One region of the Paenibacillus cucumis (ex Kampfer et al. 2016) genome, then DNA from elsewhere that is predicted to be linked to it. Evidence: riboswitches for the same ligand, from Rfam matches in the RefSeq annotation. Region 1 holds a riboswitch; the other holds the start of a gene.
The links. Region 1 has a riboswitch for thiamine pyrophosphate ahead of H7T88_RS16650 (thiamine phosphate synthase). Riboswitches for the same ligand answer to the same signal wherever they lie in the genome.

Region 1 (4,709 bases):
TTTTATCATATCACAAAGCCCCGAAGCTCGCGCAAGCTCAGCGATCCTTACGGCTTCTTCCGCAGTCGAAGCACCCGCCGTATTGGGTAGCAATGTGTATTTGCTCAGATCCAGCGTATCCAGAAAGTGTTGCTTGCCCGCCTCCTCCAGATTCAGACGACGTACAGCAAAGGTCAGCACCTGGGTACCTGAAGCTTCCACAGCCTGACTCTGTACTTCCATATCGCTGAACTTGCCTGTTCCAAGCAACAACCTTGACTCAAACAAATATTTACCAATCGTTAACATCATTCAACCTCCTAGGTTTTAGCAAGTTTCAACTACCAACTACTCAATCAACAAGATTCAACCACGCCTGTGAATCACTTTGCTTAGCCGCCTCCGACGAAATGAACAATCTCAATCCGATCTCCTTCTCTTAGTGTTGTTGTTCCATGGTGATCTTTGGTCAAAATATTGCGATTCAACTCAACCACCACGGTTTTCACTTGTAAGTTAAATGATTGCAGTAATTTGTCGACACGATTTAACCCGTCGTCAACCTCCATCTTTTGGCCGTTCACGATAATGTTCACGACATAACCCCCTTTCTGTTCAATCGTTCAGGCGAAAATGCTTCGATCCCGATCTCTTCGGCACTCTTGCCCTCTACCATGTCTGCGATCCAGCGACCTGTTATTGCACTAAGCAATATCCCATTACGAAAATGTCCATACGCTGCATACAAGCCTGAAATCCCTTCACATTTGCCTATATACGGCAGCCCATCAGGGGTGGAAGGTCTTATACCTGCCCATGCCCGCACAAAGTCCGCCTCCTTGATTCCCGGAACCCAATAACTTGCCGCTCCAATCAATCGTTGCATACTATTTGCCGATACACTGTGATCTTTTCTTCCTGGCAAACTGGTTGCTCCGATCCATACCTCTCCGTTTGCTTTCGGAACAATATAGACATCTTCTGCATATACCGTGCGATCGGGTCTGCCTCCAGCCTGATCTGTAGTAAACCGAACGGCCATAATTTCACCTTTCACCGGACTTGAAGGCAAAACGATCCCCACTTGATGCATGAGTTGCTCCCCGTGTAAACCAGCAGCTATGATAATATGTTTGCAACACATCTCTCCCTTAGCCGTTTTAATCCCTTGAACACCATGCTTATCTACGATCAGCTGAACATCTTGAACTCCTTCCAAAATGCGGGCACCCATCATTTCAGCTGACCTCGCATAAGCTCTTGTCAATGACACGGGCAACACTTCGCTCTCCAATGATCGGTAATAAGCGCCGTACGTATCCCGATTCAACCACAACGCTTCTCGTTGCACTGTGCTTCGATCCCACCAAAGTTGCTGCACTCCGGAAGTGGTATTTCGTCTATCCTTGTATTTACTTAGATCACCGTATGAACGAAACGGTGTGATAAATCCGTTGCGCCGTAAGCCAAGATCCATACCTGTTAAAGCGGATATTTGCTCTTTGTGCTTATGAAGTAATTCCCTACTGTCATATGCGGCTTGTGCCATGAGTGGATGAGCAAAATCCTCACTATCTGCTGCCAGCATGCCGGCAGCTGCACATGAAGCTCCGCTAGCAATCTCCGACTGCTCAACAAGCAGTACTTCCTGACCTCGGGATGCCAGTTCAAAAGCAATCGCACAGCCTATGACTCCACCGCCCACAATGATTGTTTCTGCATGAAAGGTTTCTGGTTTCTTAGTTGAAGTTTCGGATAGCGGTAGCCGCTTAAACTTATCTTGTTCACACGATGAGTCGATCACTTCCTCGGGTTGACTCGGTCCTCTCTGTACCATTTTGTCATCTCCTTGTTTGAACAACATTCCGATCTTATTAGGTTGGCGTCATTTCCAACTTTTTGATCGAGAAACATTCACTTCACCGCTTCCACAGCCTGTTTAAGAAGCGCAGCAGCATGAGCAGGGTTTGCATGTTTTAACACACTTGAGATCACAGCAGCACCCCTGGCTCCCGCAGACCTGACGGCCCGAATGTTATCTGGCTGAATCCCCCCAATTGCAATAACAGGCACCTTGACACTGGAGCACACTTCCGATAACGCATCTAATCCCCTCGCTACAGAATCCGGTTTGCTTGCACTTGCGTACACATGCCCGAAAAAAAGGTAATCCGCGCCATACTCTTCGGCAATTCTCGCTTCATGCAACGAATGCACCGATATCCCCAACCGGAGCCTCAAATCATGCTTGTTCTCCGGCTTTACCATTACTTTTGCCCTTTCCAGCATATCTTGGCTCCAATGTACCCCTTGATAAAAATAGCCTGACGAATATAGGTTCGCACCGTTGATTACAATGCGGGAAGCTGGAACACCCGCTTCTGCCATCAATTTGGCCCAGTTAAAACATTCCTGTTGCGAGAGTTGCTTTTCCCGGATATGAATGTAATGCACATAAGGCCAAATATCTTTGACTGCCTTCAACATGACTGACTGTTCCGCTTTATTCGTAGATATCACATGTAACTCAAAAAAGTCTTGCTCTAGTCCACAGGTTGGTACAGATTTATCTGTCCGCTTGTACCACTGGTCTGTTGAAGTTTTACCTGATTCATGAGCATCATAATCAAACATCAAGGTATGCAATCTCGTTCTCGCTCCTTTCAGCTACAGGCTTGGAGAAGTAGTAATGACAAATATAAAACCAAAAAAGCCACTCCCGTAGGGGAGTGGCTGCGTATAAACAAAGGTTCAGTTCAATCACAAGCGTCTGACAAATACCTGTTAAACAGTTTGATAGTCAAATCTATAACTGTTTATTTGATATTGAACCGCTTGGCATCACGATGTAATAAAATCCTGTTCTTACGTTAAGAATCATTACTATCGTTTTCGCTGAAACGCGCCACTTCCCTACGCTGGTATGATCCAGATCAGGTGCAAAGGGTCCGGAATCGCATTCTTCCATCTCAGCCGCATCGTGCGGCCCCCCCAGTGTTCATATGAAGTTGTAGCCTATATTACCACAACCGGTTTTTTTTGTCATCGTGCTTTTTCGGACCACTCTTCTACATCCCACGTTTTGGTGACCCAGCCTTCATAAAAATCCGGTTCGTGCGATACAAGTAAAACGGTTCCTTTATATTCCTTCAGCGCCCGCTGTAGCTCAGCCTTCGCCGTTACATCCAGATGGTTTGTCGGCTCATCAAACAAGACCCAGTTGCTCTCACGCATCAATAGTTTGCACAAACGGACTTTGGCTTGCTCCCCCCCGCTCAGCATGTTAAGCGGACGCGTAATATGCTCATTTTTGAGCCCGCAACGTGCAAGATGTCCTCGCACCTCGTTCTGCGTTAGATGTGAAAACTCGTTCCATACATCATCGATCGGTGTAATATTCCCGGCTCGCACTTCCTGTTCAAAGTATGCCGTCTCCAAATAATCTCCAAGAAACGTTTTTCCGCTTATTGGCGCTATTTTACCCAAGATTGTTTTAAGCAGTGTTGATTTACCTACCCCGTTACACCCCACAATCGCGATCTTTTCACCACGTTCAATCGTCATGGTCATCTTAGGTAGTAATGGATACGTATAACCGATCTCAAAATCAATACCTTCAAAAACGGTTTTGCTGCTTGCGCGGGCATCCTTGAACTTAAATGTTGGTTTTGCTGCTTCGTCTGGTCGATCAATTCGCTCGACCTTTCCAAGTTGTTTTTCCCGGCTTTTCGCTCGACCAGAGGTCGAAGCTCGAGCTTTGTTTCGTTGAATGAAATCTTCCTGCTTTTTGATGTATTCCTGTTGCTTCTCATAGGCATCAATATGCTGTGCTTTCTGCATATCCGCCATTTCAAGAAATTTCTCATAGTTGGCCGCATAACGCGTCAATTTTGCAAATTCCAGATGATAAATGACATTAACCACTTCATTCATGAACTCTGTATCATGGGAAATCAATAGAAAAGCATATGGGTAGTCTTTCAAATATCTAGTTAGCCACTCAATATGCTCTACATCCAGATAGTTTGTCGGCTCATCCAACAAAAGGGCAGTGGGTTTCTCCAACAACAATTTTGCAAGCAGGACTTTCGTACGTTGTCCACCACTGAGAGCTGCAACATCCCGATCAAGGCCAATTGCATTTAATCCCAAACCGTTTGCCATTTCTTCCACTTTCACATCAATCAGATAAAAATCGCCCTGTTCAAGCTGTTCCTGAATATCGCCCATTTCTTCAAGCAACTGCTCAAGTTTGTCTGGATCGGCATCAGCCATCTGATCCGTAATGGCCATCATTTGCTTCTCCAGTTCCAGTAGCGGCAAAAAAGCATCTTTAAGCACATCACGAATGGTCTTGCCTGGTGTTAACTTCGTATGTTGATCCAAATAGCCATATCGAACTTTTGGCGTCCATTCCACTTTACCGCTATCCTTAAGCAATTTTCCGGTGAGAATATTCATTAGGGTTGATTTTCCGGCACCATTAGCCCCAACCAGACCCACTCGTTCTCCAGCAAGCAGACGAAACGAAACATTTTTAAATAACGTACGGTCTCCAAAATTGTGACTGACGTTCTCTACTGACAATAAACTCATAAGATGAGACTGCTCCTATCTATATACATTACTTTTAGTTCACGTTCCAAAACCCTATTCTAGCACAGGTTCAGTCTTTTCTGAAAGTAATGACACTTGCGCGAAGCAATCATATTCGAAATAACCTCTGGCCG
Region 2 (4,709 bases), on a different contig from region 1:
TTCAGGCCGCGATCTGCGGCAAAGGCACGGATGTCCTGCGTGATGCGCATACTGCAGAACTTCGGTCCGCACATGGAACAGAAATGTGCTTCCTTCGCCCCTTCTGCGGGTAACGTCTCATCGTGGTAAGACAGTGCCCGTTCTGGGTCAAGTGACAGGTTAAACTGATCTCTCCAGCGGAACTCGAAGCGTGCCTTCGACAGTGCATCATCCCGGCGCTGAGCGCGTGGGTGGCCTTTGGCTAGGTCTGCGGCATGGGCAGCTATTTTATAAGCGATAACCCCTTCACGTACATCATCCTTGTTCGGAAGCCCCAGATGCTCCTTTGGAGTGACATAGCAGAGCATAGACGTACCAAACCAGCCAATCATCGCTGCCCCAATCGCAGACGTAATATGATCATATCCCGGTGCGATGTCTGTGGTCAGTGGCCCGAGCGTATAAAACGGCGCTTCCTGGCAGATCTCCATCTGCAAATCCACATTCTCCTTGATCTTGTGCATCGGCACATGCCCCGGCCCTTCAATCATCACCTGCACATCATGCTTCCATGCAATCTGCGTTAATTCCCCAAGTGTGGCGAGCTCCGCCATCTGTGCTTCATCATTGGCATCGTAGATGCTACCTGGACGCAGTCCGTCCCCGAGGGAGAAAGCAACGTCATACCTTTTCATAATCTCGCAGATTTCTTCAAAATGAGTGTACAAAAAGTTCTCCTGATGATGTGCCAGGCACCACGCCGCCATAATTGACCCGCCTCTAGACACTATTCCCGTCATCCGTTTCGCTGTCATCGGAATATATCGGAGCAACACACCCGCATGAATTGTAAAATAGTCCACGCCCTGCTCCGCCTGTTCAATCAGCGTATCCCGGTACAACTCCCAAGTGAGGGCCTCCGCCTCGCCATTTACCTTCTCCAGTGCCTGATAGAGCGGCACCGTACCAATCGGCACTGGGGAGTTACGGATGATCCATTCCCGTGTGGTATGAATGTCTTTGCCTGTGGAGAGATCCATTACCGTATCCGATCCCCAGCGAACAGCCCAGGTCATCTTCTCCACCTCCTCCTCGATAGAGGAAGATACAGCGGAATTACCTATGTTGGCGTTGATCTTCACGTGAAAATGACGCCCAATCAGCATCGGCTCACTCTCCGGGTGATTGATGTTGGATGGAAGAATAGCCCGGCCGCTCGCCAGCTCCTGCCGCACGAATTCAGGCTCTACGCCTTCACGAATAGCGGCGTACTCCATCTCGGGCGTAATCAAGCCCTGCCTTGCATAATGCATCTGTGTGACAGAGCGTCCAGCCTGAGCACGTAGCGGTTGACCGCGGAATCCCGGGTACTCCTCTGCCCCGGCTCTCCGTCCTCCCGCCTTCAATCCGTTATCCTCCGGCTTCACTGCGCGGCCCTCATATGCTTCAACGTCACCGCGCTCCATAATCCAGTGATTTCGGAGCGCAGGTAATCCCTTCCGAATATCCATCTGGAATTCGGGATCGGTCATCGGGCCGCTCGTATCGTAGACACGCAGCGGCTCATTATGCTCCACCCCTTGGGGAGTATTCGTATCATGAAGGGCAATTTCACGCTCCGGTACAGCAATGTCCGGTCGTGAGCCCTGAATGTAGACTTTGCGGCTGCCCGGGAAGGGTTGTACCCCTCCAGCCGCTCCGGTTTTCTTTTCCACCGGATGACCATCGCGCCCTGTTTCCTCTATTCCCATCTGTTGCCCTGTTTGGTTACCTGTATTCATGTCTCCTGTTTCCTCCTCTGTGATCTTCATTTGCCCATATCGTCCACCAATGTGACAGCTTTGACTTACCACACCTGTCTGGAAAAAGCAGAGCACAGAAGCACAGCAGGATTGACCCTGCATAAGCAGCTAGAATGATCCAAAAGACAACTTTTATGTACAATCAGCATGAGCACGAAACACGAGATCACTTCTCTTAGAAGTCCAGGCATATATGCCGCAATTATTGTGCTGTCACTTCCAAGGTGAAATACAACAACTGAATCTCTGCTTGCCGCTGTAAATAAAAAAAGCCGGTTCCGAAGGAACCGACTAATGTCCATCACCATACACGCAACAAGGGCCACCTGCTGCAATACAGCATGGATCCCGGGTTAACGTCTGTGGTGTCTGTGGTCATATGGCCGATTACTTCCCTACGCTGGTATGATCCAGATCAGGTGCAAAGGGTCCGGGATCTCATGCGATCCCGTCTCAGTCCGGACAATTCGGACTCCCCCAGTAACGTAAACGTATTGCGACAATCAAGCCGCTGTTCAACTTAAAATATGACATTCAACCGACCCCGCTGGGTCGTCCATTACAGAGTAGCGTAATCTGGGCTTAAATTCAACCTTAATATTCCAGAGAGGAAATTCCCTTCGAGCAAAACTTCATGCAAGAGCCTTCCCCTATGGCAACATAAGTCCCATTTGTACAGCTGCTTCTTTCAACACAGGCGCGTACTCATGTAATGTCTCTTGCGAGAGCCTGCTAACAGGTCCAGACACGGAAAGCGCTGCTGCAATGTTGCCTCTGCGATCCATAATTGGCACAGACACAGCGGCAGCTCCCGGCTCGCGTTCCTCATAGCTGGTTGCGTAGCCACTCACTCGAATGTCTTCCATTTGTGCCAGATAGACGGCCGGATCGATAAATACTGGCCATTCCGGGCCGTTCATCAGTTCCTCCCGATCCTCATCAGCGGCAAAAGCCATTAATACTTTGCTGGAGGCTCCTACGGAAAGCGGCAGTCTGACCCCTACAGGTGCAACCCGCCGAATCGCCTGATCACTCTGCACAGCCTGAATCCGAATCCGTTCACCGCCGTCACGAAGGTAGAGACTTACGGTTTCGCCCAAGCGATCACGCAGCCTCTCCATTGCAGGTAACAGCAAAATTGCAGGATCGTCACTACGTGACATATGCGCTGACAGCTCCCAGATCCGAATACCTAGCCGATACTTTTCGGTTGCCGCATCACGTATTACGAACCCCCGATCCTCCAGTGTAGCCATCAATCGATGTACCGTACTTTTGTGCAAACCGATCTGACTAGCAATTTCAGTGAGTCCAAGATCACTGCGCGTGGTAAAACATAATAATATATCCAGCGCCCGTTCTACAGCCCGGACGGTTAACTTGCGGTCTTCCATGGCATGATGCCCTCCTCATGTTTCATCACATGAAACTTGGTTACATAAATTATATGAGAAACGGTCTCATCTGTAAACCAAAAAGAACCGTTTTGAAGATGATCTGAAAACAAAAAAATGAACAAGGATATCCAATTGGCACATCGTAATCTCCTGTAATTTACACACTATGGAATTGTTACCTCTACATCTTAAGAACTATATAACAATTGCGTAACAAATACCTCCAATCAATTGACTTTGACTATATCGGGACATACGATAAAGATAGAAACGAATTTAGATAAAATATCAAAAGCGTGACTTTAGCATTAGGATGCCATTGTCATGAATACGTGCTAAAAAGTACCTATATGCTATTTTCATATCGTTATGATCTTGTCCTTGTCCATATTAATCCTCAACCGAAACTCAAAGGAGGGGCGTGCATGTATCCGACATCCCAGAGCGAAGCCCCGCTGCATACCAAAGTGTCCGATCTGCCCTCTTCGTTGTCACCGAGGCTGATTCGGTTCAAACATATTGTCGTAGCGTTGCTGCTCTCCGTTGTATTTTTTCTGTTGTTTTGTTTTATTGCCTTACACGGTTATATTGCTTGGGTGCTCTCCAACCCTACGGTCGCACCGGTGTTTTCGAACCCGATGCAGGCCAAAAACATGAAATATGAGGACATTACATTCCCTGCGGCCGACGGTAGCAGAACCATGCAAGGCTGGTATATCCCTGCGAATACCGATACGGGCAAAACCATCATCTTCAGCCACGGTTATGGAGCCAATCGGGAGGAAACCTGGGTGCCTATGTATGACCTCGCCCATTACGCGCACCAGCTCGGGTTTAATGTGGTGATGTTCGATTACGGCTTTGCCTCTCAGGTCAACCGAGCGGTAGCAACAGGTGGTAAAGCTGAGTCTCAGCAATTGCTGGGAGCTATTCAGTTTGCTAAACAGCGCGGAGCACAGGAGCTGGTCGTCTGGGGATTTTCCATGGGAGCAGGCACGGCTCTGCAAACCGGACTGCTAACCAAAGAAGTGGATGCCATGATTCTGGACAGTACATTCCTGCTGGAGCCGGATACGCTGTACCACAACATTCATAATCAGATCAATCTGCCGCGTCAGCCTACGCTCGAGATTATGAAGTTGCTCTTCCCGATCTTGAACGGTACCGGCTTGCAGCAAATCCCGTATCAGGAAGTGAAGAAAAAGGACTATCCGTTCCCAATCTTCTTTATTCATGGTACAGAAGATGAGAAGGCCCCTTATCCGATTGCCGAACAACTTGCCGCTAATCAGACGAATCCTTATTCAGAAGAATGGATTGTACAAGGCGCGCATCATGAACTGATCTTCCGGGAGCATCCGAAGGAATATCTACGCCGTGTGTCGATTTTCCTTAGTCATGTGACGAAAACAAGCAGTGAGGATGTGCAACAAAACCGGCAGGAATAAGCTAATTTCGTCCGTAGTCCTGTTATGTTATCTTGTTAGCTGGCAGAAATCTGCAGGTAACGAGCGATTAGGAATATGCTTTT

Region 2: it holds a riboswitch for thiamine pyrophosphate, as region 1 does, so the genes downstream of both, thiC (phosphomethylpyrimidine synthase ThiC) here and H7T88_RS16650 (thiamine phosphate synthase) in region 1, are expected to answer to the same signal.

Annotation. Positions count from the first base shown of each region.
Region 1 is NZ_JACLIC010000025.1:83,553-88,261, reverse strand. It holds gene H7T88_RS16665 (thiazole synthase) at 1-288, opposite strand, end outside; gene thiS (sulfur carrier protein ThiS) at 372-575, opposite strand; gene thiO (glycine oxidase ThiO) at 572-1,816, opposite strand; gene H7T88_RS16650 (thiamine phosphate synthase) at 1,894-2,613, opposite strand; TPP riboswitch at 2,873-2,982, opposite strand; gene H7T88_RS16645 (ABC-F family ATP-binding cassette domain-containing protein) at 3,022-4,575, opposite strand; gene H7T88_RS16640 (hypothetical protein) at 4,630-4,709, opposite strand, start outside.
Region 2 is NZ_JACLIC010000051.1:61,728-66,436, forward strand. It holds gene thiC (phosphomethylpyrimidine synthase ThiC) at 1-1,730, opposite strand, end outside; TPP riboswitch at 2,157-2,270, opposite strand; gene H7T88_RS27000 (IclR family transcriptional regulator) at 2,432-3,175, opposite strand; gene H7T88_RS27005 (alpha/beta hydrolase) at 3,604-4,626, shown strand.